DNA from 3 places in the Bradyrhizobium sp. SZCCHNR1093 genome. Region 2 is predicted to be linked to each of the others. Evidence: predicted binding sites of a transcription regulator. Region 2 holds the regulator's gene; each other region holds the start of a gene.
The links. Region 2 encodes HrcA, which represses chaperone genes, less so after heat shock. Its sites were predicted from a motif close to GTTAGCACTCNCNNNNNGNGAGTGCTAAC; they were not measured.

Region 1 (10,010 bases), on a different contig from region 2:
CCGAGTTCCGGCGCGGCCGCTGCAATCACGGCCAGCGCAAGCAAAATCGCGCGCATCTGAAAATCCTTGTGGGGGCAGAATCGGCCTTAAGCTGTAGCGCCGATTTGCGATCGCTGCACCCCCGGGCGCGGACACTCGGCCAAAAAGAAGGCCGCCCGGAGGCGGCCTTCCTGAACGTCTCGGTGATGCAAGGGGGGCTCAGAAGCCCATGCCGCCCATTCCACCCATGCCGCCGCCGGCCGGCATCGCGGGAGCTGCGTCCTTCGGCAGCTCGGCGACCATCGCCTCGGTGGTGACCAGGAGGCCGGCGACCGACGAGGCGTCCTGCAGCGCGGTGCGGACCACCTTGGCCGGGTCGATGATGCCCTTGGCGACCATGTCGACATAATCTTCGGTCTGGGCGTCGAAGCCGAAGGTCTCGGACTTCTCGTCCAGGATCTTGCCGACCACGATCGAGCCTTCGACGCCGGCGTTCTCGGAGATTTGGCGAATCGGAGCCTCGAGCGCCTTCAGCACGATGTTGATGCCGGCCTGGACGTCCGAATTGGCGTTGGTGATGCGGCCGACCGCCTTCTTGGCGCGCAGCAGCGCCACGCCGCCGCCGGGGACGATGCCTTCCTGCACCGCAGCGCGGGTCGCGTTGAGGGCGTCCTCGACGCGGTCCTTCTTCTCCTTGACCTCGATCTCGGTCGCGCCGCCGACGCGGATCACCGCGACGCCGCCGGCGAGCTTGGCCAGACGCTCCTGCAGCTTCTCACGGTCGTAGTCCGAGGTGGTCTCCTCGATCTGCGCCTTGATCTGGCCGACGCGCGACTCGATGTCGGCCTTCTTGCCGGCGCCGTTGACGATCGTGGTGTTCTCCTTGTCGATCACGACCTTCTTGGCGCGGCCGAGCATCTTCACCGTGACGTTCTCGAGCTTCATGCCGAGATCTTCCGAGATCAACTGACCGCCGGTCAGGATCGCGATGTCCTCGAGCATCGCCTTGCGGCGATCACCGAAGCCCGGCGCCTTGACGGCGGCAACCTTGAGGCCGCCGCGCAGGCGGTTGACGACCAGCGTCGCCAGCGCCTCGCCCTCGACGTCCTCGGCGATGATCAGCAGCGGACGGCCCGACTGTACCACGGCTTCGAGCACCGGCAGCATGGCCTGCAGGCCGGACAGCTTCTTCTCGTGCAAGAGCACGTAGACGTCGTCGAGCTCGGCGGTCATCTTCTCGGCGTTGGTGACGAAGTAGGGCGAGAGATAGCCGCGGTCGAACTTCATGCCTTCGACGATGTCGACCTCGGTATCGAGCGACTTGTTCTCCTCGACCGTGATGACGCCCTCGTTGCCGACCTTCTGCATCGCCTGGGCGATCATCTTGCCGATCGCGGCGTCGCCATTGGCGGAGATGGTGCCGACCTGGGCGACCTCGGAGGACGAGGCGACCGGCTTGGCACGCTTCTCGATGTCCTTGATCACGGCGGCCACCGCGATGTCGATGCCGCGCTTGAGGTCCATCGGGTTCATTCCGGCGGCAACCGCCTTGGCGCCCTCGCGCACGATGGCCTGGGCCAGCACGGTCGCGGTGGTGGTGCCGTCACCGGCGGTGTCGTTGGTCTTGGAGGCGACCTCGCGCAGCATCTGCGCGCCCATGTTCTCGAACTTGTCCTCCAGCTCGATCTCCTTGGCGACGGTGACGCCGTCCTTGGTGATGCGCGGAGCGCCGAAGCTCTTCTCGATGACGACGTTGCGGCCCTTCGGGCCGAGCGTCACCTTGACGGCGTTGGCGAGAATGTCGACGCCGCGCAGCATGCGGTCGCGTGCGTCGCCAGCGAATTTGACGTCCTTGGCTGCCATTTCAAAATTCTCCTGGAGTAGACCTCGACGGCGAGGGGCGTGATCGCCCGTCTGTCGCCGGAACGAGGTTGCAGAGCATTTTCGCCCGGGGCGGCTGATCGCCGCCCCCGGCAGGTCGGGATCAGGCGACGACGCCCATGATGTCGGACTCCTTCATGATCAGGAGCTCCTCGCCGTCCAGCTTGACCTCGGTTCCGGACCACTTGCCGAACAGCACGCGGTCGCCGACCTTGACGTCGATCGGGATCAGCTTGCCGCTCTCATCACGGCCGCCCGGGCCGACGGCGACGACTTCGCCCTGCGAGGGCTTTTCCTTGGCGCTGTCGGGAATGATGATGCCGCCCTTGGTCTTCTCTTCGGCGTCGATGCGCTTAACCACGACGCGGTCGTGCAGGGGACGAAACTTCGATTTGGCCATGACGGATCCCTTTTGGGGTGCTTGGATAAGTTTGTTGCTGTCGGAGGAAATCTGAATGCGGCCACATTTGACGCCCACTTGGCGCCAACTGGCTCGCAGCCTTAGCAATCGCGCCCTCCGAGTGCTAAAGACCGCTCGGGGAAATATGGCTTGCGGCTGTTCCTGTCAAGCAACGGCCGGCAGTTAAGCCGTTCTTGAGGCTGTTAGGGGATGTTGTCCCGGGCCAGACATGTTAGTGGAGCGGCGTCGTCATCCGACGTCATTGCTCTGACGAGCGTTTTGGGTTTGGTTGCCGGACGGGGCAGCCACGATCTTGTTCCTAAGGGGATGCCATGACGAGTTCACGGTGCGCGCGGCCGGTTGCCAATCTCGCGATCGCGTCGGCGCTCACGATGCTTCTGGGAGCGTGCACGGGCTTCAGCCTGTCGCCGTCGCCCCCCATGCAGACCGAGGCGCCGGTCGAGCCCGAGGTTCCGGCGACGATCCGCCCCGAGGATCTCGTCGGCAAATGGGGCCTCGCCGCTTACAACAACCCCAACGACCGTCCGCGCACCGAGAAGATGGCGTTGGCGCAGTGCAAACAGCCCTATGTCATCGGGGCGGGCACGTCCGGCGGTGTCGTGATGCATCTGGCCGACCAGGCGACTCCCCAGGAGCTGCGCCTGAAGGGCTCGGCCAGCGGCAAGAACTATATCGGCCCGGCCGGACCGCCCGGCGGCGAGCAGGACCGCGAGGTCGTCTCCTTTGACGGCCGTGTGCTGATCACCCGCTTCGTCGACAAGGATGCGGCGACCCGTTACCAGACGATGGTCTACGTCCGCTGCGGACCGCGCGCCTGAGATCCGGGCGAAGCCCTCGCGACAAGCCCCGGCCACACCCAAAAGCCAAACGAAAAACGCCGGCGAAAGCGCCGGCGTTTTGCTTGGTGCTGCTCGGTGCCGTCCCTGGCCGGCGTGGCCGCCGGTCAGGCAGGATGAGCTCAGTTGAACATTGCGTCGATGTCGTCCTGCGAGGCGTGGCCGACGTCGCCGTCCGCCTTCGGGCCGTTCAGCAGCCGGGCGTCGCCCTCGCGGTGGTCGACGATCGGCGGCGTATGCGCCTTGATGGCGTCGACGCCGCCCCAGATGTCCATCATCACCACGATATGGTGCTCGATGAACTTCATCGTGGTCATGACCTTGTTGATGCGCTGGCCGGTCAGGTCCTGGAAGTTGCAGGCCTCGAAGATCGAGACCACCCGCTCCTGGATCTCTTCGCTCAGGATCTTCTGCTGGTCGGCCGAGTCCACCTTGGACAGCGCGCTGGCGGCCTGGTCGATCGCCTCCGCGGCTTCGAGGATCTGCTGCGTCGCCTGCTCGGTGCCGCCGACGACCGCGCCGAGCTCGCCGTTGACCTTGGCCATCTCCTCGCCGTTGAAGCTCTTGGCATGGAGGGTCGCGATCTCGCCCTTGGTGCGGTTGATCGCGTCGTGGATCAGGTCGAGCTCGACCTTGAGTTTTTCGCACTGCTCGATCTGGGCACGATAGGTCTCGAGCAGCGCGCGCGCTTCGGCGACCTCGCGTGCGGCGGACTCTTCGATGGCGGCGTTCGCCGTGTTGCTGCCGCCGCTGCGGATCGCATTGGCCATCTGGGAGCGGATCGCGCGGAGCTCGTCCATGATTTCCTTGTGGTTGGGGCCGATCTCGCCACCCACGAATTCAGGCTCCGGCATATGGCCGACGATTGCTTCTTCGATACGGAAACGCTTGCGAACAGCCATGATAGTATCCCTGACCTTTTGCTCGGATCAGTTCTACGCAGAGGCTATTTAACATCGCGTTCACGCCAGGAACCGCCGTTGAGCAACGCTGGCGTGCATCGTGCGTCAACGATTAACCATGCGCCAGCGGCCTTCACGCAAAATAAACGCTAGCGATCAAAACCGCCGACGTATGCAGCGATGGTAAATCCCGGCGCCTCCCGCGTTTACCAAAGCGATCGGGTTTTGCTCTTTATTGACGATACGCGGCGGCGCATTTGCCTCGCGCGATGAACAGTCTTCAGACGAAACAGTACAGAGTACGTCGATGTTCAAATCAGTATCCGCAGCGCTGCTGGCCGGCGCATGCGTTTTCCATGCAGGTCTGGGCCGCGCCGCGGCCCAGGGATTTCAGCAGCCGACCGTGATCTATAGCGGCCCGCCGCAGCAGTCCGCGCCGGTGCGCACCGCCTATGTCGAACGCTCGCGCATGGGCGGCGGCTTCATCGAATTCCTGTTCGGGGATCCGCAAGGCGGCCGCGGCGCGCCTCCGCCGGGACAGCCGATGTACCAGCAGCAGCCGTCCTACTACGAGCCGCAGCGGCTGGCGCCGGGCATGGTCCCGCAGCAGGGATTGCCGGATGAGGAGGCCTATGAGCAGACGCAGCGGCCACTCGATCCGAAATACGAGAAACAGATCGTTGACTATGACGGCAAAGAACGGCCGGGCACGATCGTCATCGATACGCCGAACAAGTTCCTCTATCTGGTCCAGGGCGAGGGCAGGGCGCTCCGCTATGGCATCGGCGTCGGTCGCCCCGGCTTCACCTGGTCGGGCGTGAAGACGATCTCGGCCAAGCGCGAATGGCCGGACTGGACGCCGCCGCCGGAGATGCTCGCGCGCCGGCCCGACCTGCCGCGGCACATGGAGGGCGGACCGCAGAACCCGCTCGGCGCACGCGCGATGTATCTCGGCTCGTCGCTGTATCGGATCCACGGTTCGAACGAGCCATGGACGATCGGCACCAACGTCTCGTCAGGATGTATCCGGATGCGCAACGAGGACGTCATCGACCTCTATGGCCGCGTGAACGTCGGTGCCCGGGTCATCGTGCTCTGACGACCGCCGCTGCGCGACATCAGCAACTGAAAAAGGCCGCCCGTGGAGGGCGGCCTTTGCATTTTTGAGTTGGCTGCGACCCGGGAGCTTCACGCGTAGTCGCTGCCACCGTCGTCGTCGCCATAGCCGTCATCGGCATCGAAGTCGGCCGCGTCGCTGTCATTGCCGCTGTCGTCATGGCTCGCCTGGTCGAACAGGCCGGCCCGGCCGCCGTCGCCGCCCGGGCGGCCGATGTCGTCGAGACCGGCATCGCGCGCCAGCGAGCCGCCGGACTGGTCGCCGCTCCACGGGCTGGCACCGCCGCCCCGCTCCTCGATGATCGTGGTGTCACCGAACGCCTGATGCGACCCGCCGCCCATCATCGAGCGGATGCCGCCGAGCAGCAGCGAGCCGCCGACCATGCCGGCCGCTGCGGCCGCCGCCGTGCCGAGGAACGAGCCGCCTCCACCGCCGAACATGCCGCCGCGCGGCTGGCCGAAGCCGCCCTGATCGTAAGGGCCGGGCTGACCGGGATAGCCGGGCTGGCCCTGGTAGCCCGGGGGTATCGCCTGGCCGCTGTTCCAGACCGGGCGGCTCTGCGAGGGCGGCGGCACGTTGGGGACCGAACCGCGGCTGCCCGAGCCGAAGATGCTGTCGCGCATCGAATCGAGGAAGCCGCCGGACTGGCCCTGCGGGGCCTGGGCGTGCTGCAGCTCCTCGATGCGGGCGTTGGCGCGCTTCAGGGCCTCGTCCTGCACCAGCACCGTCTGGACCAGCGCATAGACGGCATTGGGAGCCCGCTGCAGCGCCTGGGCGATGGCGGCGGCAGCCTCCGGATCACGCGGTGCACTCTCCAACGTGGCAAGCCGGTCGAACAGATCGTCGATGAGTTGGCGTTCTTGCGGTGTCATGTCGTTCTCCTGCCGCTTGCCTTGTTCCGGCCAAGCGCGGCCAAGATTTAGGGGGACTTTGTGGCCCGGCCAGCCGGGGCGCGGATTAAATTTCCGTATGCGACAAAGCGTCTTTGCACTTGCGAGGCGTTTCGGAAGCCGAAGGCGGACGGCATGCCTGCCTCCCTCCCACTTCGAACGCCGCCGCGCCGGGTTTTGTTCGCCGGGGCACGCGAAACATCCATCAGCCGAGCGTCACCTTGCGGCGCTCCAACAGGCCCGGAAAATGCTCGCCGGCAAGATAGGCGTGCTCATGCTCGCGCTGCACCGTCAGCGGATCGAGCTCGATGAGGACGTCATCGACGAAACCGGGGTGGCACATCACCAGCCCATGCTCGGGCAACTCGTCGAGGAAGCCATCCATCAAAGCTCCGAAGTCGGAGGCCTTGGTGAAGTCGTAGGCGCCCGCGAAGCCGGGATTGAAGGCGATCTCGGCCCGCCTGGCCTGACGGCGGAATTGCGCGCTGAGCACGTCCAGCAGCAGCGCTTTCGGTGCCGCCAGCCGCTGCATCAGGGGCAGATTGCGGCCGCCCTGGCGCACCCAGGCCGTGGGCGCAGTTTCCTTGACGGCGGCGAGAAAGCCCTCGCGCACCTGCGGATAGAGCTGGGCATGCTGGTGGCCGTCGACGAAATCGGGGGCGCGACCGAACAAATCGCCGAACGCTGCAAGCTGAACCAGGACCTCGGCACGGATCATCTCGGGATCGAGCCGGCGGGTCAGTCCGGCGCGCAGCAGCTTCGGGAAGGGCAGGAACATGCCGCCTTCCGAGGGACGGAAATGCATCGTCAGGGGCCGGAATGGCGCGGTCAGCGTGACGTGCAGGCCGATGGCGCAACGCGGGCTGTCGGACGCGACCTTGGTCAGCTCCGTCACCTCGTCGCGCCCGATCGCGGCGCCCACGGTCATCACCGAGGTTGCGTTCAGCCGACCGCGCGCGATCAGGTCTCGGATGGCGCTGTTAACCCCGGGGCTGATGCCATAGTCATCGGCGCACAGCCAGATGCGCCGGTGCGGCGTCGCGCTCATTCGGCGGCGTTCCTCTCGGCGCCGTCGCTGCGCGCATCGAGCGCTGCACGCTTCTCGCTGTGCTCGGCGACGAAGTAGATCGGCCGCGCCTTCAGCTCGGACAGGATCTTGCCGATATACTCGCCCATGATGCCGATCATGATCAGCTGCACGCCGCCGATCGTCATCAGGCCGACCATCAGCGAGGGATAGCCGGGCACCGACTTGCCGGTAGCTAAAGTCTCCCACAGGATCGAGAGGCCGAACAGAAAGGCCGCCGAGGCGAGCAGGATTCCGAGCAGACTGGCGAACCGCAGCGGGGCGACCGAGAACGAGGTCAGGCCTTCGATCGACAGGCCGAGCAGGCTGGTCAGGTTGAAGGCCGTCACGCCATGGGCACGCGCGGCAGGCTCGTAGTCGACGCGGATCTGGCGGAAGCCGATCCAGCTCGCGAGTCCTTTGAAGAAGCGGTTGCGCTCGGGCAATTGCCGCAGCGCCGCCACCGCGCGCGGCGACAGCAGCCGGAAGTCGCCGGCATCCTCCGGGATCTTCTGCCGCGCGCCCCAGTTGATGAGCGCGTAGAAGCCGTGCACGGCGACGCGGCGCAGGAACGGCTCGTTGTCGCGATGCGCCTTGGCGGTATAGACGACGTCATAGCCGTCCTTGATCCAGTGCGTGACGAGCTGCTCGACCAGGGCCGGCGGATGCTGGCCATCGCCGTCCATGAACAGCACGGCGCCGCGCCGGGCATGATCGAGGCCGGCCATCAGCGCGGCCTCCTTGCCGAAATTGCGCGACAGCGAGACGACCTGGATGTCGAGCGCATCGGCCTGCAAGGTGCGCGCAATCGCGAGCGTATTGTCGCGGCTGCCATCGTCGACATAGACGAGCTCACAGGCGAGACCGAAGCGCTGGCGCAGCGTACGGGCGAGATTATTCAGCCGCTCGTGCAGCGCCGTCAGTCCCGCGCCCTCGTTGTAGACGGGGATAACGATCGACAATCCCTGCGACGCGGCGTCGGCCGCAGTCGTGGTCAGATCCGACACGTCAGTTCCCAGCATTGCTCAGCGTCCTCGTTCTGCTACCAACATATGGTAGCTGCGCTCGCCTGTCGCTACGATGAACGGCGATTTATGATCGCAGGAAGGCCTCGAGGCGAGCAAACAGCGGATTTTCGCGGTCGAGCACATAGTCGAGCGAGGCGACCGAGACGGTCTCGGCGCCATGCGCGCGCAGAAAGCTGCCGAGCGCGTAGATCTGCGCCGGCGGGCAGTGCAGGGTGAGCATGCCGGACGAGGTCGGGCCGCCGAACGGCGCCACGACGCCGAAGCGGTTGTGCGCCTCGGTCAGCATTGCTGCGTCGCACCCTTTGAAGCGGGTGCGGACCTCGCGGTATTTGCTGGCGCGGGCGCGGGCATGGATGTGGTCGAGAATGATCCGGGCGCTCTCGCGCGGCCCCTCCGACCAGTCGGCGTCGCGGGAGGCGACCAGATTGGCCTGGCTGCGCAGGATCACGCCGTCGTCCAGCACCTTCAGCCCATTGGCGGCGAGCGTCGAGCCGGTGCTGGTGATGTCGACGATCAGCTCGGCGGTGCCCACCGCCGGCGCGCCCTCGGTGGCGCCGGCGCTCTCGACGATGCGGTAATCGACGATGCCATGGGCGGCGAAGAAGCCGCGCGTCAGGTTGATGTACTTGGTGGCGACGCGCATGCGGCGATTATGCTGGGCGCGAAAACCGGTGGTGACGTCATCGAGATCGGCCATGGTGCGGACGTCGATCCAGGCCTGCGGCACGGCGACGACGACGTTGGCGCCGCCGAAGCCGAGCGTATCGATCAGCAGCACGCGCTTGTCGGCATCGGTGATGCTCTCGCGCACGAGATCCTCGCCGGTGACGCCGAGATGCACGGTGCCGCGCGCCAGTTGCGAGGCGATCTCACTCGCAGAGAGATAGGCGATCTCGACATTGTCGAGACCTGCGATGGTGCCGCGATAGTCGCGAGCGCCGCCGGGCTTGGACAGGTTCAATGCGGCGCGGCCGAAGAAGGCTTCGGCATTCTCCTGCAGACGTCCCTTGGAGGGAACGGCGAGGACGAGGGGGCCGCTCATGATGCTCTCCCGCGCGGGGACTTGCCGACGGCGCTGCTCTGGGCCAGGCGCTCGATCCAGATCGAGAAGCCGACGGCCGGAATCGACTCGGCGGCGCCAAGCTGGCTCAGCAGGCCGTCATAACGGCCGCCGGCGACCAGTGGCTCGTCGCCATTGCCCGGATGATGCAGTTCGAACTCGAAACCGGTGTAGTAGTCGAGGCCGCGGCCGAACGACGTGGCGAAGCGCACCTTGGTGATGTCGATGCCGCGCTGGGCCATGAAGCCGGCGCGGGCCTCGAACGTGTCGATCGCCGCTGAAATGTCGAGCTTGGCGTCGGCGGCGAGCGCGCGAAGCTGCTGGACAGCCTCGGTCGGGCTCCCGCTGATGGCGAGGAAGCGCTTGATACGGTCCAGCGCGTCACGCGGCAGCGCGCCGCTCTTGAGGGTGGACTGCTCGAGGAAGCGGTCGGCGATCTCCGCCACCGTGCGGCCGCCGACCGCCGTTGCGCCGGCAATCGACATCAGGTCGGTGACCAGGGCGAGCGCCGCCTTGCGGTCGGAGCCGGCCAAGGCGGCGAGCACCCCTTCATACTCGTTGCGCGGGGCCACCGAGGCGATCGCCAGCCGCTCGAGGTCCTGCGCCAGGGTGCGCTTGCGGTTGAAGTCCTTGGTCAGCCGCCGCCGCCATACCGGATAGAGATCGAGGGCGTCGATCAAGGCCGTGAACAACGCGACGTCGCCGGTGCGGATATCCACCGCGGCAAGGCCGGCGGTGGCGGTCGCCTCGATCGCCAGCGCCAGCATTTCGGCATCCGCGGCGGGCCGATCCTGACGGCCGAACGACTCGATGCCGGCCTGCAGGAACTC
Region 2 (10,010 bases):
GGTTCGGGTGGCGGACAGACGGTCGCCGGCGCGCCGAAGAGCTTCAGCGCGACGTGAGTCGCAGCATCCTTCAGGCGGCGAGATCGGCGACGACCGCGTCGAGCACCGGAAAGCCATCCTGAGTCACGCGCAGCCGTCCATCCGGATCGACCGCGATGGCGCCCTCCTCGCGCAGCAGCGCGATGCGGCGCGGATCGAGCGCACGGCCGGAGATCGCGGCATACCGCCTGGGGTCGATGCCTTCGGCCAAACGCAGCCCCATCAGCAGGAATTCGTCGGCGCGCTCCTCGCGGTTGAGCTCGTCGTCGGTCATCACACCATGACCGTTGGACTCCACCCGCATCAGCCAGGCCTCCGGCCGCTTGTCGGTCGCGGTCGCATGCCTGATGCCGCCGATGTCGAGACGACCATGGGCGCCGGGGCCGATGCCGGCATATTCGTGGCCGCGCCAATAGATCAGATTGTGCCGGCACTCCGCGCCCGGGCGGGCATGATTGGAGATCTCATAGGCCGGCAGTCCGTGACGGCCACAGATCTCCTGCGTGACGTCGTACAAGGTGCGGGCCAGGCCTTCATCCGGCGTCTTCAGCTTGCCTGCGGCGTGCAGGCCGAAGAACGGCGTGCCTTCCTCGATCGTCAGTTGATACAGCGACAGGTGCTCAGCCGCCTCACCGATCGCGCGCGTCAGCTCCTCGGTCCACATCGCCGGCGTCTGGTCGGGCCGGGCGTAGATCAGATCGAACGAATAACGCTCGAACGCATTGCGCGCGATCGCCACCGCCTTCATCGCCTCCTCGGCGGTGTGCAGGCGTCCCAGCATCTTGAGCGACGCATCGTCCATCGCCTGGACGCCGAGCGAGACCCGGTTGACGCCGGCGGCGCGATAGCCGGCAAAGCGTGTCGCCTCGACGCTGGTCGGATTGGCTTCGAGCGACACCTCGACATCGCCAGCGACGTGCCAGTGCTTGCCGATCGCGTCGAGAATGGCGCCGACCGTCTGCGGCTGCATCAGCGACGGCGTGCCGCCGCCGAGAAAAATCGACGTGACGGTGCGCGGCCCGATGCGGGCGGCCGTGGTCGCGATCTCCTGCGCGAAGGCGCGGGCGAAGCGGTCCTGATCGATGGCGGCATGCCGGACGTGGCTGTTGAAGTCGCAATACGGACATTTCGACAGGCAGAACGGCCAGTGCACATAGACGCCGAACGCTTCGCTGTCAGCGCTGGTCAAGGCAGATCTCCGCGAGCTTCACGAAGGCGCGCGCCCGGTGCGACAGGCCGAGCCCGAGCGGCGGCAGGCCATGCTTCTCGATGCTGGTCATCTCGCCGAAGGTCCGGTCGTGCCCCTCGGGCAGGAACATCGGGTCGTAGCCGAAGCCCGCCGTGCCGCGCGGCGGCCAGACCAGGGCGCCGTCGACCCGCGCCTCGACCTCCTCGACATGACCGTCCGGCCACGCCACGCACAGCGCCGAGACGAAATGCGCGGTGCGCTTGTCGGCACTCCTCGCGTCCCGCTCCTGCAGCAGGCGCTCGATCCGCGCCATCGCGCTGGTGAAATCCTTGTCCGGTCCGGCCCAGCGCGCCGAATAGATCCCCGGCGCCCCATCGAGCGCATGAACCACGATGCCGGAATCGTCGGCAAAGGCAGGAAGCTGCGCGGCCTTGGCCGCGGCGACCGCCTTGATGCGGGCGTTGGCCTGGAAGGTCTCGCCGGTCTCGTCCGGCTCGTCCAGGCCGAGATCGCCGGCCGACACCGCCTCGACGCCATGGGGAGCGAGCAGCTCGCGCATCTCGGCAAGCTTGCCGGGATTGTGGGTCGCGATGACGAGGCGCCCGGTGAGCTTGCGATGACCGCTACTCACGCGACCGCCATCTTCTGCAGGTCGACCAGTCGCGCCACGCCCTTGCGGGCCAGTGCCATCAGCGCCAGGAGCTCGGCCTCGGTGAACGGCGTCTTCTCCGCCGTGCCCTGCACCTCGATGATGCGGCCGTCGCCGGTCATGACGAAATTGGCGTCGGTCTCCGCCTCGGAATCCTCGGCGTAGTCGAGATCCAGCACCGGCGTGCCGTTGTAGATGCCGCAGGAGATCGCGGCGACGTTGGTGCGCAGCACCTCGGTCTTGATCATGTTGCGCGACTTCATCCACTTGATGCAGTCGGCCAGCGCCACCCAGGCGCCGGTGATCGACGCCGTGCGCGTGCCGCCGTCGGCCTGCAGCACGTCGCAATCGACCGTGATCTGGCGCTCGCCGAGCGCTTCCAGGTCGATCGCGGTGCGCAGCGAGCGGCCGATCAGACGCTGGATCTCGACGGTGCGACCGGTCTGCTTGCCGGCGGAGGCCTCGCGCCGGGTCCGTTCCAGCGTGGCGCGCGGCAGCATGCCGTATTCGGCCGTGATCCAGCCGCGCCCCTGGCCCTTGAGCCAGGGCGGCAGCCGGTCTTCCAGCGTGGCGGTGACCAGCACATGGGTGTCGCCGAACTTCACCAGGCAGGAGCCCTCGGCGTATTTGACGACGCCGCGTTCCAGGCTCACGGCCCGCAGTTCATCCGGTGCACGGCGGCTCGGCCGCATGATTCTCTCCGTGAAAGCGCGCGAAAGACCGACTTTGACCGGCCTTGTAGGAGCCGCGACCGGCAGCGGCAAGGGCTTATCAAGGGTTTATCATGGCCTCGTCGCGCCCGAGAGCGCGCGACGACCGGCTTGCCACCGAGCCGCCGCATGGACACATTATAGGCAGCTGCGAGGAGAGCATCTGGTGGCCCACCACGATCCGATCAACCTGATGACACCGCCGGCCGGTCTGGCGCAGCTCAACGAGCGCTCGCGCGAGATCTTCCGGCAGATCGTCGAAAGCTATCTGGCGACCGGCGAGCCGGTCGGCTCGCGCAACATTTCGCGGCTGATCGCGGTTCCGCTGTCGCCGGCCTCGGTGCGCAACGTCATGGCCGATCTCGAGCAGCTCGGCCTGATCTACGCGCCGCACACCTCGGCCGGCCGGCTGCCGACCGAGGCCGGCCTGCGTTTCTTCGTGGACGCCCTGATGCAGGTCGGCGACATGACCGAGGCTGAGCAGCAATCGATCCAGAGCCAGCTCGCCGCGGTCGGGCGGGCGCAATCGGTCGAGGCCGCCCTGGACGAGGCGCTGACCCGGCTGTCGGGTCTGACCCGTGCCGCTGCCGTGGTGCTGACCGCAAAATCCAACACCCGGCTGAAGCACATCGAGTTCGTGCGGCTCGAGCCCGAGCGTGCGCTGGTCGTGCTGGTGGGCGAGGACGGGCAGGTCGAGAACCGGGTTCTGGTTCTGCCGCCGGGCGTGCCGTCCTCGGCGCTGACCGAGGCGTCGAATTTCCTCAATGCCCGCATCAGAGGCCGGACGCTGGCGGAAGCACGGCTCGAGCTCGAGACGGCGCTGGCGCATGATCGCGCCGAGCTCGACCTGCTGACGCAGAAGGTGATCGCCGCCGGTGTCGCGAGCTGGTCCGGAGGGGACAGCGACGAGCGGCAGCTCATCGTGCGCGGCCACGCCAACCTGCTCGAGGACCTGCATGCGCTCGAAGATCTCGAGCGCGTGCGGCGGCTGTTCGACGATCTCGAGACCAAGCGCGGCGTCGTCGATCTGCTTGGACGGGCAGAGAGCGCGGAAGGTGTCCGCATCTTCATCGGCTCGGAGAACAAGCTGTTCTCGCTGTCGGGCTCGTCGACGATCGTGTCGCCCTATTCCGACGCCACGGGTCGCATCGTCGGCGTGCTCGGTGTCATCGGTCCGACCCGGCTCAACTATGCCCGGGTGATCCCGACGGTCGATTATGCCGCGCGTCTGGTCAGCCGGCTGCTGGGTGGCTGACGCGTGGCATGGTTAACCCGCGGACAGCGCCTCCGGGCGCGATGGTCAGGCTGCGCTTGATTTTCGACGCCCAAAGCACGATATCCCGCCCCATACCCCCAAAACCCGTCAGCCGAACTTGCGAGTCTGTCCATGACCGATCCCGACCTGCACAAGAATGATCCGGAAAACCCGGCGCAGGCCAGCGACCCCGTCGTCTCCAAGCCCTACATCATGCCCGACGATCCTGAGACCGGCTCGGCCGAGGCCCTTGCCAAGGAGGCGGCCGACGCGCGCGACAAGATGCTGCGCACGCTGGCGGAGATGGAGAACCTGCGCAAGCGGACGGCCCGTGAAGTCGCCGATGCACGCATGTACGGCATCACCGGCTTCGCGCGCGACGTGCTCGACATCGCCGACAATCTGCAGCGCGCGCTCGATGCCGTGCCGGCCGAGACACGCGCCAATGCCGATGCAGGCCTCAAATCGTTGATCGAGGGCGTCGAGCTCACCGAGCGCTCGCTGCTCAACACGCTGGAGAAGAACGGCGTCAAGAAGTTCGATCCGACGGGACAGAAGTTCGACCCCAACTTCCAGCAGGCGATGTACGAGGTCCCGGATTCGTCGGTGCCGTCGGGCACCGTGGTGCAGGTCGTGCAGGCCGGCTTCATGATCGGCGAGCGCATCCTGCGTCCCGCGCTGGTCGGCGTGTCCAAGGGTGGCGCGAAGGCTGCGCCCGCGCCGAGCAACGATCAGTCGAACAGCGCCGCGTGACGGCCAGCATAGGCAGGTCTTCTCCTGCCGTCCTGTCAGTCCAACGAAGAAGCCACGGGCGGTGATGCCCGTGGCTTCTTGTTTGTCGGCGCGAGTTTGTAGTTCGTGTCGCGGCAAGTGGACCGCGGCCGATGAGACCGCGGCGTCCGGATACCGAGTTGGGCTTAGCCTCTCGGCTGGATGCCGTCGCGGACGGCGCGGAAGCGCGGGAAGGCTACCGACCACTGATCGCGCGGCGCGCTGCCGATGATCCGCAGCGTATTCGGCCCGCCGAAGCGCAGCCATTGCACCACGGTCACCGGCGTATTGTCCTTGCCGCTGGTGGCTTCGAGCCGGGTCTCGTAGGCCGGCTGGCCGTCGATGCGGATCGGCTCGGACATCGTGATGCGCGCTTCGCGGACGCCCGGAATGGTGGTGGCCGCCTGCTGGGCGACACGCGCGCGGTCGCCCGCCTCCGGGGCCACCCCGGCCACGAGCCCGATCACCACGAAGGGCGCGGCTTCGAAGCCCTTGTCCTCTTCGCCGTCGGCCAGGATCAAGGCACCCGGCCCGAGCGTGCGGATGGTTTTGAACCCGGAGAGCTCGGTCACCTTGAACGGCATCATCGCGAGCTGCTCGTCGACGGGAACGTCCTTGCGGACGACGGCGGAGGCGAACATCTGACGCACGGCATCGTCGGTGTAGATCCGGCTCGCGGTCTCCGGGATCTGCACGGCCACGTAGCCGGAGAAGCCGTTGCCGGGCAGGATCATCGAGTAGCGCCGCACCGGCGTGGCGCCATCCCGACCGTTCTCAACCGTGTAGTAGGCGGTGCCGGCGGCGGTCTCGATGCTCTCCGGCTTGACGCTGCCGGTCCCGGCGGGATTGGCGGTAAACGCATTCTTCACCTCGCCATAGGCGGCCGCCGGCAGTTCGGTCAGCAGCACCTTGACGCTCTGGTCCTCGGTTTCGAAGCCGGAAAACGTCTTGGCCTTGGCGAGCCCCACCAGCGGCGCGAGCCCGATGCGGACGCCGGGCGGAAATATGGCTTCGGCGGCCATGGCGGAGTGCAGCAGCGACATCAGCAGGGTAGCCGCGGCGAAGAGTCGAACGATCATCATCAAACATTGCCTCGTTGACCGAGGCCTCGCGCCGAGGCGGTGGGGGGTCCTCGCCAGCGTGGTCGTCGGCGGCACGCTTTTAGCGGCTTTGCGCCCCCCGCAACAGGCCGGGCGCGCGGTTTTGATCGCCTGCGGCGATCAGCGCGCCCTGCGGGTCGCATTTCCCAGGTCATTTCGCCTCGAAAGGCGGGCTGATGACGGTGCCGTGCTAGCCGCGCTTCAGGATTTCGACGCCATCGACGGTCTGCACCAGCACATAGGGCGCGAGCAGAGCCCTGATCTCGGGGTCGGAACGCGCCCAGTCGCCCCAGTCGCTGTTCTGATTGTCGATCAGGACGACGTCGGGCGGTTGCCTCCGGAAGTCGGCGATGATCCCGGCGCGTTCACGTTCCACATAGGGCGCGAGCCTCTGCGCAGTTTGTGAATCGATGGTTCCGTCTTGTTGCGACCGGCGAACGATTTCCCGGACCCAGAACGCCTCCTGGCGCGAGATCCAGGTGCCATCAAGGGTCCGCACCATGGGGTGCCCGATGACCGCCGCCGCGCTGAGCACCAGCATGCTCGGGCGCGGCCCGAGCCGGGCCACCTGGGCTTCGATCTGCTGGACGTCGACACTACCATTGAACCAGAAGCAGGTCTGCACGAAGAGCACGGCGCCGGCGAGAGCGGTGGCGGCACGCGGCCAGCGTCGCGCGTCGCGGCTGGCGTCGATCGCCGACACGGCAAGGCCGGCGGCAAGCAGCGCCAGCGCCACCATCGGATAGGCATGGTAGCCCCAGCCCTTTTGCTGCGCGACGAATGACACCAGGAACCCGAGTGATGCGGCCAATGTGGTGAACGATGCGGCGTCGCGCTCGTGCTGCGTGCGCTGAAGAATGAGGACGATGACTGCTGCAGCCAGCCACAGGCCCATCGGCAGGGTCACGAGGATGGTCGGCACGGGCGCCTTCAGAAGCAGATAGACGTCGCGGACCAGCGGATAGATGACCGTGAAATATTCGGGAAAGAACAGATAGATGCACGCCGCGTTGATCAGCACCAGGGCCGCGGCGATCCAGTTCTCCAGCGCGAACAGCACGCGCCAGTCGCGCGCCTGAGCCGCGGCGGCGAGTATGCAGAAGCCGACGCTGAAGGCGAAATAAGGCTTGAAGCTCATCGTGAGACCGGCGCTGAGACCGGCGATGAGCATGGCCGCCGGGGCCACCCGCTCGCGCCTGGCGCGCAGGATGTACACCGCGATCGCCGGCAATATCGTGATCAGGGCCAGATGTTCCCGCTGGCCGAAATCATACATCGGCGCGATCAGAAGCAGGGCGGTCGTCCACGCCGCCAGCCTGCCGTCGGCGAGGCGATGGCGCAGGGCCGATGTCCGCAGCAGCAGCCATACCAGCGTCAGGGATGCCGCGGTCAGCACGAAGATCAGGATATTCGTCGCCAGCTCGGGCCTGAGATGGATCGCACGCGCCAGCGCGACGGCCAGCAGATAGACCGACCCAGCCATCGGCGGGTTCGTCTCGAGGATGTCGACGTAGAGCCGCTGTCCATCGAGCATGCGCTCGCTGACGAGGAGCCACCAGCTGACATCGACATTGAGGGGAAGGACGTACCGCAGCCACGCCGCTGCAACCACGATGGCACAGATCAGCAGTCCCGGGAACGTGGCTTGGCCGGCTTCGCGCGCGCGCTGCGGAAAGCCCCAATCGGAGTCGATGACCATGCCTCATTCCCGTCCCAGGAGTGCGGCAGGCTAGGGCCCGTGGGTTAACAACGCATTTCGGTCATTGGGGCAGATCAGCGGTACCGGATGTGTCGCACTTGCCCGCGATCGCACCCTCCTATTTCGCACGGGGCCATTCGACGTGCCGGCAGGTGGATTCGCGCAGTCGCCTCCGGTCCGAGCCGCCGTTTCGCGTCGCCGCCAATTCCGATGGGCCGCTCTGATGTCTCCATGAGGTCGTTCGGCGACGGCCGTGATTTTCGTTGGGTCGAACCCCTGGTCCGGTCCTTGCGGGCCAGTCCCCCCCTCCTATATGACGCTCATCGTCGCAATATCGCGAGCATTTGATCTGAGGGGGTTTTGGATGGGGGCGCCGTCAGGGCCCCACCCAACCTGCCGCAAAAAGAAGGAATATGAGACCATGGGAAAGGTCATCGGGATCGATCTCGGCACCACGAATTCGTGCGTGGCCGTCATGGACGGCAAATCGTCGAAAGTCATCGAGAACGCCGAGGGCATGCGCACGACGCCGTCGATCGTCGCGTTCAGTGACGATGGCGAACGCCTGGTCGGCCAGCCGGCCAAGCGCCAGGCCGTGACCAACCCCGAGCGCACCTTCTTCGCGGTCAAGCGACTGATCGGCCGCCGCTACGACGACCCGATGGTCGAGAAGGACAAGAAGCTCGTCCCCTACAAGATCGTCAAAGCCGGCAACGGCGACGCCTGGGTCGAGGCCGACGGCAAGACCTATTCGCCCTCGCAGGTCTCCGCCTTCATCCTGCAGAAGATGAAGGAGACCGCGGAAGCCCATCTCGGCCAGAAGGTCGATCAGGCCGTCATCACCGTCCCCGCCTACTTCAACGACGCCCAGCGCCAGGCCACCAAGGACGCGGGCAAGATCGCGGGCCTCGAGGTTCTGCGCATCATCAACGAGCCGACCGCGGCTGCGCTCGCCTACGGCCTCGACAAGACGAAGGCCGGCACCATCGCCGTGTACGACCTCGGCGGCGGCACCTTCGACGTCTCGATCCTGGAGATCGGCGACGGCGTGTTCGAGGTGAAGTCGACCAACGGCGACACCTTCCTCGGCGGTGAAGACTTCGACATGCGTCTGGTCAGCTACCTCGCTGACGAATTCCAGAAGGAGCAGGGCATCAACCTGCGCAACGACAAGCTCGCCCTGCAGCGCCTCAAGGAAGCTGCCGAGAAGGCCAAGATCGAGCTGTCGTCGACCACGCAGACCGAGATCAACCTGCCCTTCATCACCGCGGACCAGTCCGGTCCGAAGCATCTGACGATGAAGCTGACCCGTGCCAAGTTCGAGGCGCTGGTGGCCGACCTCGTCGAGAAGACCATCGAGCCGTGCCGCAAGGCGCTGAAGGATGCCGGCCTGACCGCCGGCGAGATCGGCGAAGTGGTGCTGGTCGGCGGCATGACCCGCATGCCGAAGATCCAGGAGATGGTGAAGCAGTTCTTTGGCAAGGAGCCGCATAAGGGCGTCAACCCCGACGAGGTGGTGGCGATCGGTGCGGCGATTCAGGCCGGCGTGCTGCAGGGCGACGTCAAGGACGTGCTGCTGCTCGACGTGACGCCGCTGTCCCTCGGCATCGAAACCTTGGGCGGCGTGTTCACCCGCATCATCGACCGCAACACCACGATCCCGACCAAGAAGAGCCAGGTGTTCTCGACCGCCGAGGACAATCAGAACGCGGTCACCATCCGGGTCTTCCAGGGTGAGCGCGAGATGGCGGCCGACAACAAGATGCTCGGTCAGTTCGACCTGATGGGCATTCCGCCGGCCCCGCGCGGCATGCCGCAGATCGAGGTGACGTTCGACATCGACGCGAACGGCATCGTCAACGTCTCGGCCAAGGACAAGGCCACCGGCAAGGAGCAGCAGATCCGCATCCAGGCCTCGGGTGGTCTGTCGGAAGCCGACATCGACAAGATGGTCAAGGACGCCGAGGCCAATGCCGCGGCGGACAAGAAGCGCCGCGAGGCGGTCGACGCCAAGAACCATGCGGACGCGCTGGTGCACTCCACCGAGAAGGCGCTGGCCGAGCATGGCTCGAAGGTCGCCGACACCGAGCGCCGCGCCATCGAGGATGCCGTCAGCGATCTCAAGGAAGCGCTGAAGGGCGACGATGCCGAGGCGATCAAGGCCAAGACCAACACGCTGGCCCAGGCGTCGATGAAGCTCGGCGAGGCCATGTACAAGCAGCAGGCCGAGACCGATGCGGCCCGCGACGCCGCCAAGGATGACGTGGTCGACGCGGAGTTCACCGAGGTCGACGACGACAAGAAGAAATCTGCTTAACTGAGGCAGAGGTAGTGACCATGACCCCCATGCCAAAGAGCGCACTTTGCGGCTCGTTGGATGGGGGTCATTTTCATTGACCGGAACGCGCGCGGCGATCGCGCCAGCCGTTCCTATTGGGCGAAGTTCGGGCGGGTTTGATTGATGTCCACCAAGCGCTGCTACTACGAGACCCTGGAAGTCGAGCGCGACGCCGACGAGACCAAGCTCAAGGCCGCCTTCCGCAAGCTGGCCATGAAGTGGCATCCGGACAAGAATCCGGGCGATGCCTCCAGCGAAGT
Region 3 (10,010 bases), on a different contig from region 2:
TTGACGCGCCGCTCGCCGGCGCGCTCTTGAGGACCACGATCGTGTTGAGCCTACGCTCACATCTCGCGAACGCCGCCACCAACGAACGACCGCTTAACTGGTCGCGCGATGGGTCGGGCATGGGCGTCGCCTGTCAGGGTCCATTTGATCTCGTGCTGTCCCTGACGACATCGGGACGCGAAATTCCAGCAAGAGCATAACCGGCGGCGGGATCTCACCCTCCGCAGACATAGCGGAGGGTCTGATGACCCGCATGATGAGCCCAGATTCCGAGATAGTCGACCACGCCCGAGCGCTGTGCTCGCCGGTGGCGGTTGCCTTCGTGCGCATCGTCATGACGTGCCGCGGAGTCAGCGAGGCACGGGCTCGCCAGATCTATCTCGACTACATCAACGGGGTTCAGCCGGAGCACGCTCCGGTCGCGTTCGATTGATTGACGATGACCATGCCCGGTGCAGTCCGGGCGCGATGACATGGCCTATGTTCCCGTCTGGTGAAGGGACCGGATTGTCGATCCGGGAAGGCGGGTTCGATTCCCGTCATGGGCGCCAACACGACCGGGCAGATGAAGCGAAGAGAGGAGGTCGACGATGTCAGCAACAAACCCGGCGCTGGTTCTCAACGCCGACTTCCAGCCGCTGAGCTATTTCCCGCTGTCGGTGGTCTTCTGGGAGGACGCGATCAGGGCCGTTGTCGGCGAGTCGCACGTCGTGGTCGCAGAGTACGACCGCGTCGTGCGCAGCCCGAGCGTCACCATGCGGCTGCCGTCGGTGATCGCGCTGCGCGACTATGTCAGGCCGGCGATGCGCGTGCCGTTCACGCGCTTCAACGTCTTCCTGCGCGATCGCTTTGAATGTCAGTACTGCGGTAGCCGCTATCTCCACGGCGAGCTGACCTTCGATCACGTCGTGCCGCGCGTCGACGGCGGCGAGACGTCGTGGACCAACATCGTCGCCGCCTGCAGTCCCTGCAACGCGCGCAAGGACCGGCGCCATCTCAAGCCGCGGCGGCCGCCGTTCGAGCCGGCACGGCACGAGCTGATGGCTGCGCAGCGCCTGTTTCCGCCGAGATTCCTGCACGTGACCTGGCAGGATCATTTGTACTGGGATGTGGAGCTCGAGCGGTGAGCGCCGCGTAGCACGGATGAGCGGACGCCGAAGCCCAACGGGCTTCGGCGGAGGCGATATCCGGGGTCTCGCGTGCCACTCGTATGAAGTCGCATGTCGCTGCGCTCATGTGGGCTACGACTACTCGTCATGCTGAGCTGCAACGATCTTGTCGTCATTCCGGGGCGCGCGCAGTGCGAGCCCGAAGCCATAACCATGACAACTCATGACGTGCGTCGGCGGTGCTAAAACGCCACGAAGTTATTTCAGCTACGTACGGCTTACTTTACAAACGGGTAAAATCCTGTAAGAGCACGCGCCAACTTATCCGGCGGACATCCGCCAGCGAGAGAGCCATGCCGATTTCGACCCCACGTCAGATAGAGGACAGCGCGCTGCCGCAACTGCGGCGCCGTGGTTGCGTCCTGTGCGTGCCGGCAGTCTCCGCGGGGAGCGCGCTGTCCCGTCACAATCAACTAGCAGCGTAGCGAGGCAGCGGGATCGTCCCTCTGTCTTGAACGCCAGAGAGACGATCCGCCAGGCTGATGTCCCATCCGGGACACTCCGATCAGATCCGTCTCTCTGTTTGCACCACCGGACTTGCGCGGCGTCACGCCGTGCAAGTCCCGATCATTGCAGCGCCACGCCGGCGCGGCAGGGTCATGCATGAACGAGTGAGGAGGATCACATGCGAGCCGATCCCTATCAGGAGCGCGCGAGGCAATTGGCGATCGAGGCCGGGCTCGATCCGGATGCACGGGTCGAGCGGCCCGGGCAGCGATCGATGCCGCTGTGGTGCACGTTCCGCGACGCCGCGCGCAAGGAGCAGCTGGCGCGCGAGGCCACGGCGCTGGGCGACACGGTCGCGAGCCGGCCACAGGCCGCGCAGTATCAGAACAGCCCGCTGAAGGTGTTTGGCCGTCACGAGGATGCGACCATCGCGCAGATGAGGAGCTGCATGGCGGTCGGCAATGCCGTGGCCGGGGTGATCTGCGCCGACGGCCATCTCGGCTATGCCCAGCCGGTCGGCGGCGTGATCGCCTATGAGAAGCAGATCAGCATCTCCGGGGTCGGCTTCGACATCGGCTGCGGCAACATGGCGGTCCGGCTCGACACGCAGTTCGGCGCGATCGAGGACAAGGTCGGCACCATCATAAAGGATGTCGCCAGGGTGATCTCGTTCGGCGTCGGCCGCAAGAACGCCGAGCGGGTCGAGCATGAGCTGTTCGACGACGCCGATGCGTGGCGCTGCTCCGACATGGACGCGTACCGGCAGAAGGCGGTCGGGCAGCTCGGCACGGTCGGGTCGGGCAACCACTATGTCGATTTGATGCGCGACGAGGCCGGCTTCGTCTGGATCGGCGTGCATTTCGGCAGCCGTGGTCTCGGCCATACTTCGGCGACGCGCTACCTCAAGGCCGCCGGCGGCAAGGACGGCATGAACGTGCCGCCCGCCGTGGTCGACGAGGACTCGGAGGTTGGGCAGCGCTACATCGCCGCGATGCAGCTCGCCGGGCGCTACGCCTATGCGGGACGCGAGTGGGTGACCGAGCGCGTGCGCCAGATCATTGGCGGTGCGGTCACCGACAGCGTGCACAACCACCACAACTATGCCTGGCGTGAGACCCATGACGGGCGTGACCTGTGGGTGGTGCGCAAGGGCGCCACGCCGGCCTTTCCAGGCCAGCGCGGTTTCGTCGGCGGCTCGATGGGCGACGACGCCGTCATCATCGAGGGCGTGGAGTCGGAGGAGGCCAAGGCCTCGCTGTACTCCACGGTGCACGGCGCCGGGCGGCTGTTCGGGCGCAGGGAGGCCAAGCGGCGCTTCACGCGCGACGAGATGGACGCCTGGCTGCAGGGCCGCGGCGTCACCCTGATCGGCGCCGATCTCGACGAGAGCCCGATGGCCTATCGCCGTCTGCCCGAGGTGCTGGCCGAGCACGCCGGCTCGGTGAGGGTGGTGCATACGCTGCGGCCGTTCGCCGTGGTGATGGCGGGCGAGGGCGAGTTCGATCCGTTCAAGGATTGAGCCTCTCGTAGCCCGCATGAGCGCAGGCGACATGCGGGTCCGCACGTGCAGTTCGTGAGACCCCGGATGTCGCTCCGGCCTGCGCCCGCAAGGCGCCGGCCTTTGCTCATCCGGGCTACGCGATTGCGCAACGATGACGGAGACACGATCATGACCGGGCTGACCTGGCACGCCGACAATATCGAGACGATTGCGAACTTCTTCTCCACTGCCGAGTGCGAGGACTACATCCGCTTGGGCGAGCAGATGGGCTTCGAGGAGGCGACGTTGTTCGCGCCGCGCAGCGTCAAGGACTATCGCAACAACGATCGCGTCATCGTCGACGATACCGAGCGCGCGCAAGGGCTCTATCAGCGGCTCGCCGGCCATCTCGCACCGTCGTTCCAGCATCGCTGGCAGCCGGTCGGGCTGAACGAGCGGCTGCGGCTGTATCGCTATGATGTCGGACAGAAGTTCGAATGGCATCGCGACGGCCATTTCGAGCGTGACGATGGCGAGCGCAGCCAGTTCACCTTCATGATCTATCTGAACGATGATTTCGAAGGTGGCACGACGTCGTTCTGCGACGACACCGGCCTGATGCCGGATGGTCCGTTCCGGATCATTCCGAAGAAAGGCATGGCGCTGCTGTTTCATCACCCGATCATGCATCGCGGCGATCCCGTGACGAAGGGGCGCAAATACGTGCTGCGGACGGACGTGATGTATCGGCGGAGCAGGTGAGGGGGCGCGTCGCACAAGGCGCGCGCTCTCCGTTCGTCACTCCGGGGGGCGCGTAGCGCGAGCCCGGAATCCATAGCCACAGGCCGTCGTGTGGTGCGAGGTGCTTGTGGCGTCTGTCTTCGACCAACCACCGCTCGGGCTATGGATTCGGGGCTCATTCGCGCTGCTCCAAAATGGCTTCGCCATTTTGCGCTTGAACGCCCCGGAATGACGGCGGAGAGGAGTTTAGCGACGAAGCCCGCATGAGCCCCGGCGACATTCGGGCCCCGGCGAAACAAAAAGGGCGCGGCTTTCGCCGCGCCCTTCGTATCTCTTGAGGAGGCTGGACCTTAGAAGTCCATGCCGCCCATGCCGCCGCCCGGAGGCATTGCGGGGCCGCCGGCGTTCTTCTTCGGCAGCTCGGCGACCATGGCTTCGGTCGTGATCAGCAGCGCAGCCACGGAGGCGGCGTTCTGGATCGCGGCGCGAACCACCTTGGTCGGGTCGATGATGCCCTTGGAGACCAGGTTGCCGTACTCGCCGGTCTGGCTGTCGAAGCCGTAGGCGTACTGGTCCTTCTCCAGGATCTTGCCGACGATGACCGAGCCGTCCTCGCCCGCGTTGATCGCGATCTGGCGGGCCGGGGCGGAGAGCGCCTTGCGGACGATCTCGATGCCGGTCTTCTGGTCGTCGTTCTTGGTGCGCAGGCCCTTGAGCTGCTCGGAAGCACGCAGCAGGGCGACGCCGCCGCCCGGCAGGATGCCTTCCTCGACAGCCGCGCGGGTCGCATGCATCGCGTCATCCACGCGATCCTTGCGCTCCTTGACCTCGACCTCGGTCGCGCCGCCGACGCGGATCACCGCGACGCCGCCCGCGAGCTTGGCCAGACGCTCCTGCAGCTTCTCACGGTCGTAGTCCGAGGTGGTCTCCTCGATCTGCGCCTTGATCTGCTGAACGCGCGCCTCGATGTCGGCCTTCTTGCCGGCGCCGTTGACGATCGTGGTGTTCTCCTTGTCGATCATCACCTTCTTGGCGCGGCCGAGCATGGAGAGGTTGACGTTCTCGAGCTTGATGCCGAGGTCTTCCGAGATCGCCTGGCCGCCGGTCAGGATCGCGATGTCCTGCAGCATGGCCTTGCGGCGATCGCCGAAGCCCGGCGCCTTGACGGCCGCGACCTTCAGGCCGCCACGCAGGCGGTTGACGACCAGGGTGGCCAGCGCCTCGCCCTCGACGTCCTCGGCGACGATCACCAGCGGCTTGCCGGTCTGCACCACGGCCTCGAGCAGCGGCAGCAGCTCGTTCAGCGAGGAGAGCTTCTTCTCGTTGATCAGGATGTAGGCGTCATCCATCTCGACGCGCATCTTGTCGGCGTTGGTGACGAAGTAGGGCGAGATGTAGCCGCGGTCGAACTGCATGCCCTCGACCACGTCGAGCTCGGTCTCGAGCGACTTGGCTTCCTCGACGGTGATGACACCCTCGTTGCCGACCTTCTTCATGGCGTCGGCCAGGAACTTGCCGATCTCGGCGTCGCCGTTGGCGGAGATGGTGCCGACCTGGGCGATCTCGTCGTTCGACGTGACCTTCTTGGAGTTCTTGACGAGGTCTGCAACGACCGCCTCGACCGCGAGGTCGATGCCGCGCTTCAGATCCATCGGGTTCATGCCGGCGGCAACCGCCTTGGCGCCTTCGCGCACGATGGCCTGGGCCAGCACGGTCGCGGTGGTGGTGCCGTCGCCGGCCGCATCAGCGGACTTGGAGGCGACTTCGCGCACCATCTGTGCGCCCATGTTCTCGAACTTGTCGTCGAGCTCGATCTCCTTGGCGACGGTGACGCCGTCCTTGGTGATGCGGGGAGCGCCGAACGACTTGTCGAGGACGACGTTGCGGCCCTTCGGGCCGAGCGTGACCTTGACGGCATTGGCGAGGATGTCCACGCCGCGCAGCATGCGATCGCGGGCGTCGACGCCGAACTTAACGTCTTTTGCTGACATATTGGGTTTCCCTGAGTTGAATTGGTCGTCTCACCCTGGGCAGGGCGCCCGCAGGCGCTCCTCAGGGTGAGCGTTGAGCGGGTTGGCTTAGGCGGCCTTCTTCTTCGACGCGGTGTCGGTGAGCACGCCCATGATGTCGCTTTCCTTCATGATCAGCAGCTCCTGGCCGTCGATCTTGACCTCGGTGCCCGACCACTTGCCGAACAGCACGCGATCACCGACCTGGACGTCGAGCGGGACCAGCTTGCCGCTCTCGTCGCGGGCGCCCGGGCCCACCGCGATCACTTCGCCCTGCGAGGGCTTCTCCTTGGCCGAGTCGGGGATGATGATGCCGCCAGCGGTCTTCTCTTCGGCGTCGATGCGCTTGACCACGACGCGGTCGTGAAGCGGACGGAAAGCCATACAGTCCTCCTAAGCTATTGAGGCGATTGTCAGTTTCTGGAATTTTGGCAGTCGGTGCCGGCGAGTGCCAGCACGTGGGCTGGATTTAGGGGAGAGCATTCAGCCGGACAAGGGCTTGTAGCAGAAAAATTAGCAGTCAACTGCGGGCTCTGCCAAAGCGTTCCGATAGCGTTAACGGGAGCGGAACGAACCATGAAACCCCGTATTAGCACCTGGGCTAAGTGGCTGCTAATGCAGCATTTTTCAACATGTCGTTAAACATTTAAGCTTGAGATGGGTTGAGGACATGCGTCACATTTCTTGGCAGTGAGCGCATCTTTGCCGGGTGGCTCCATCCCGGTTGGCCACACGGACATGCGCTCCAGAAACGGAGGTTGGCATGGTGTCGAAGGTTGAGGTTTCCGAGGACTTTCGGAAACAGGTGCTGGGTTACGGGCTGACGACGGCGCAGATCCTGTATCGGATGCCGGATCACCGCTCGCTGCTGCAGACCTACGTCTGGCAGAACTACGACCTGTTTCCGAAATTCCCCGCGCTGCAGGACTTCCTGGCGTTCTGGCAGGAGAAGATCGAGGGTCCGCTGTACTCGGTCACGGTGGCGCATTCCAAGCTGATCAAGCCGGCCGAGCTGCGCGCCGTCGACGGCGTGTTCCGGCTGCATTGAGGCCGACGCGTAGCCCGGGTGAGCGAAGCGATATCCGGGTTCAACGCGGACGCGCGTGAGTCCCCGGATGTCGTTTCGCTCATCCGGGTTAAGCGCTGCCTCGGCCCTGTTGAGGTCGTCGATCGGTCGAACCGCAAAGCGGCAGGTTGTGCTATCCTCGCGTGCGAGGACACGCAGGGAGAGCGCCATGGCCAAGAAGAGCCGCACCGCCAAATCAGCATCACGCGCCGCCGCGAAAGCCGCGCCGCGAAAAACCGCAAAGACAAAGCCGACGGCGAAGACCGCCTTCGCGGCGCCTGCCAAGCCGGGAAGGGTGGCGAAACCCTCGGCGCGCAAGGCGCTCGCGAGCAAGGGGCGACCAGCGCCGGCGCCGCGCCGGCGCAAACAGAAGGTCGCCATCAGCCATCACCGCGAGGAGGACTTCAAGGCCGACGGCTTGCGCGCCTATGCTGTTTACCGCGACCTCGGCATCGCCGACGCGACTCACGGGCTGGCGCGCGCGCATGTCATCCGCATGCTGCCGCCATGCAATCCGCAGGAAGTCTCCAAGCTGCACACCCATGCGGTCGACTTCCAGATGGTCTATGTGCTCAAGGGCTGGGTGAAGAGCTACCTCGAAGGCGTCGGCGAGACGCTGATGCAGGAGGGCAGCTGCTGGACTCAGCCGCCGAAGATCCGGCACATGATCCTCGACTATTCCGACGACGTCGAGCTGCTGGAAGTGATCCTGCCGGCCGACTTCAAAACCGTCGAACTGTCGACGTAAAGCCGACAGAAATGGATGGAAACATTTGCGTGCGATGGACGGCGGTCGCATCGCGCGTGTGTGTTGACATCCGGTCTCGCGTCACTGGGACGGATGGGCCGGCGACGAATCCGTAAGAGGTGTTCGCCGCGGGCTTGCGTAAAGGCGTACCCGTCCCGTTGCCGCGCTTCGTCGTTCAGTTCGCTCCCACGATCCCGCGCGCGCCTCGCACGCGCGCATCGATGCAGCCCCGCATCGCCAACGCGGGCGCCGGTTCGGCTTCAGGTGCCGCCCATCGCGAGGACATCGACTGGCTGCGCGCCATCGCGGTGCTCTCCGTTGTCGCATTCCATTTCGAGGCGCCGGCGATCTTCGGCGGCTTCGTCGGCGTCGACATCTTCTTCGTCATCTCCGGCTACCTGATCACCGGCATCATTGCCGCGGAGATGGCGGCGGGCCGCTTTTCGTTCGCGCAATTCTACGAGCGGCGGGTGCGGCGGCTGCTGCCGGCGCTCTACGCCATGGTGGCGTTCGCAGCGATCCCGGCGTCGCAGGACATGCTGGGCTCCGAGCGCGCCGAGTTCTTCCGTTCCGCGGCCGCCGTCGTCACCTTCACCTCGAACATCTTCTTCTGGCAGCAGTCCGGCTATTTCGACCACGCCGCGGTCGAGAAGCCGCTGCTGCACACTTGGTCGCTCGCCGTCGAGGAGCAGTTCTATCTGGTGCTGCCCGTCGTGGTCTGGGCCGTGTTGCTGATAGCGCGCGGGCGACGGCAGGCGCTGCCGGTCACGCTGGCGCTGCTGGCTGTTGGTTCGTTCGCGCTCGGTCTGCTGCTGATGCGAGGCGGCGCGTCCGCGAGTGCGTTCTTCCTCAGCCCGCCGCGCGCCTGGGAATTCCTGCTCGGCGGCCTGGTCGCGATTTCCGGACTTCCCGCACCGCGGCCGGGTTTCGCCCAGCGCGGCGCCCGCGCGCTGTCGCTGCTGCTGATGGCGGTGCCGATTCTGGCGCTGCGCCCCGGACCGGGTTTCCCCGGCGTCGACGCGCTCGCGCCATGCCTTGGCGCGGCGCTGTTCCTGTGGAGCGGCGTCGGCGTGGCCAATGTGCCGCGCAGCCGGCTGTCACCGCTCGGCGTAGCGGCGTTCGTCGGCCGCATCTCCTATTCGCTGTATCTGTGGCACTGGCCGCTGTTCGCCTTCGCGCGCTTCGCCAAGCCCGGCCTGGCGCTCGACGGCTGGGAGCGGGCGGCGTTGTTCGCCCTCACGGTCGCGGTCGCCACGCTGTCCTGGCGCTTCATCGAGCAACCGTTCCGCAATCGCCAGCTCGCAGCGACCCCGCGCGCGGCCTTCGGTCTTGCGGCGCTGGCGAGCCTGCTGCTGCTGGCCGGCAGCGGCGTCGGCCTGCTGCGCGCCGGTGCCGTGTCGGACGCCGACCGCGCGGCGCAGCGGCTGGACGCCTACAACGCCTACGACATGAAGCCGGTCTATCGCTACGGCACCTGCTTCACGACGCCGGACGGGCGCGTGCCCGGGGATTGTCTCCGTCCGGTGAGCGGCAAGGTCAACGTGCTGCTGTGGGGCGACAGCTTTGCGGCCCACTACTATCACGGCCTCGCCGCGAGCATCGATCCGCAGGCCGTCAACGTCATGCAGGCGAGCCAGCCGACCTGCATGCCGACCTTCAGCGCGGAGACGCAGGGGATCGCGGCCTGCCGCGCCCTGGCAAGCCAGATGCGCGACTATTTCGTGACGGCGCGGCCCGATCTCGTGGTGATGTCGGCGGACTGGCTCGAGAACGCCCGCCCGCCGCGCTTTGCCGGCATGGTGCGCGATCTCAGGCTGACGCTGGCGCGTCTCAGCGAGGCCGGCATTCCGGTGGTGCTGCTCGGTCCCTCCGTGCAATTCCGGGCGCGGCTGCCCTCGATGCTGGCGCGCGCTACCTTGCGCGGCGTGGCGCCGGATCCCGTTGCGTTCGTCCGGTCCGACATCTTTGCGCTGGATCAGGCGATGCAGGCGGCGCTGTCGACGAGCGAAGGCCTGTCCTACATCTCGATCCTGTCGGCGGTCTGCGAGAACGGCCGCTGTCCGCTCACGGTCGGCGACGTCCCGCTGTCGTTCGATCATGCGCATCTCACGGCGCAGGGCTCCCAGCTCGTGATGGCGAGGATCGTGCCGCAACTGCTGCCGATGACGACCGAGCTCAGCTCACGTCAGCAGCCCGACGATCGCACCCATCAGGCAGGTGGTGAGGGTGCCGGAGACGATTGATTTGAGGCCGAGCGCGTTGATCTCGTCGCGTCGTGTCGGAGCCATCGTACCGAGTCCACCGATCATGATGCCGAGGCTGGCGAAGTTGGCGAAGCCGCACATCGCAT

Region 1: a site for HrcA is predicted at 2,361-2,389, ahead of groES (co-chaperone GroES). Genes of this name have one in related genera too.
Region 3: a site for HrcA is predicted at 6,274-6,302, ahead of groES (co-chaperone GroES). Genes of this name have one in related genera too.

The regions. Positions count from the first base shown of each region.
Region 1 is NZ_JAUHJJ010000002.1:752,961-762,970, forward strand. Features, by position in the region: gene QX070_RS09115 (hypothetical protein) at 1-56, opposite strand, end outside; gene groL (chaperonin GroEL) at 199-1,842, opposite strand; gene groES (co-chaperone GroES) at 1,964-2,260, opposite strand; gene QX070_RS09130 (hypothetical protein) at 2,593-3,099, shown strand; gene QX070_RS09135 (protein phosphatase CheZ) at 3,240-4,019, opposite strand; gene QX070_RS09140 (L,D-transpeptidase) at 4,327-5,118, shown strand; gene QX070_RS09145 (DUF2076 domain-containing protein) at 5,208-6,008, opposite strand; gene QX070_RS09150 (ChbG/HpnK family deacetylase) at 6,232-7,074, opposite strand; gene QX070_RS09155 (glycosyltransferase family 2 protein) at 7,071-8,114, opposite strand; gene hisG (ATP phosphoribosyltransferase) at 8,185-9,162, opposite strand; gene QX070_RS09165 (ATP phosphoribosyltransferase regulatory subunit) at 9,159-10,010, opposite strand, start outside.
Region 2 is NZ_JAUHJJ010000012.1:33,286-43,295, reverse strand. Features, by position in the region: gene QX070_RS28070 (penicillin-binding protein activator) at 1-57, shown strand, start outside; gene hemW (radical SAM family heme chaperone HemW) at 71-1,228, opposite strand; gene rdgB (RdgB/HAM1 family non-canonical purine NTP pyrophosphatase) at 1,215-1,859, opposite strand; gene rph (ribonuclease PH) at 1,856-2,569, opposite strand; gene hrcA (heat-inducible transcriptional repressor HrcA) at 2,754-3,842, shown strand; gene grpE (nucleotide exchange factor GrpE) at 3,975-4,595, shown strand; gene QX070_RS28040 (hypothetical protein) at 4,760-5,695, opposite strand; gene QX070_RS28035 (hypothetical protein) at 5,904-7,412, opposite strand; gene dnaK (molecular chaperone DnaK) at 7,834-9,729, shown strand; gene dnaJ (molecular chaperone DnaJ) at 9,874-10,010, shown strand, end outside.
Region 3 is NZ_JAUHJJ010000003.1:427,228-437,237, forward strand. Features, by position in the region: gene QX070_RS12995 (hypothetical protein) at 245-433, shown strand; tRNA gene QX070_RS13000 (tRNA-Asp) at 477-551, shown strand; gene QX070_RS13005 (HNH endonuclease) at 591-1,127, shown strand; gene QX070_RS13010 (RtcB family protein) at 1,795-3,135, shown strand; gene QX070_RS13015 (2OG-Fe(II) oxygenase) at 3,286-3,858, shown strand; gene groL (chaperonin GroEL) at 4,188-5,828, opposite strand; gene groES (co-chaperone GroES) at 5,916-6,230, opposite strand; gene QX070_RS13030 (usg protein) at 6,610-6,894, shown strand; gene QX070_RS13035 (cupin domain-containing protein) at 7,082-7,660, shown strand; gene QX070_RS13040 (acyltransferase family protein) at 7,882-9,903, shown strand; gene QX070_RS13045 (NupC/NupG family nucleoside CNT transporter) at 9,841-10,010, opposite strand, start outside.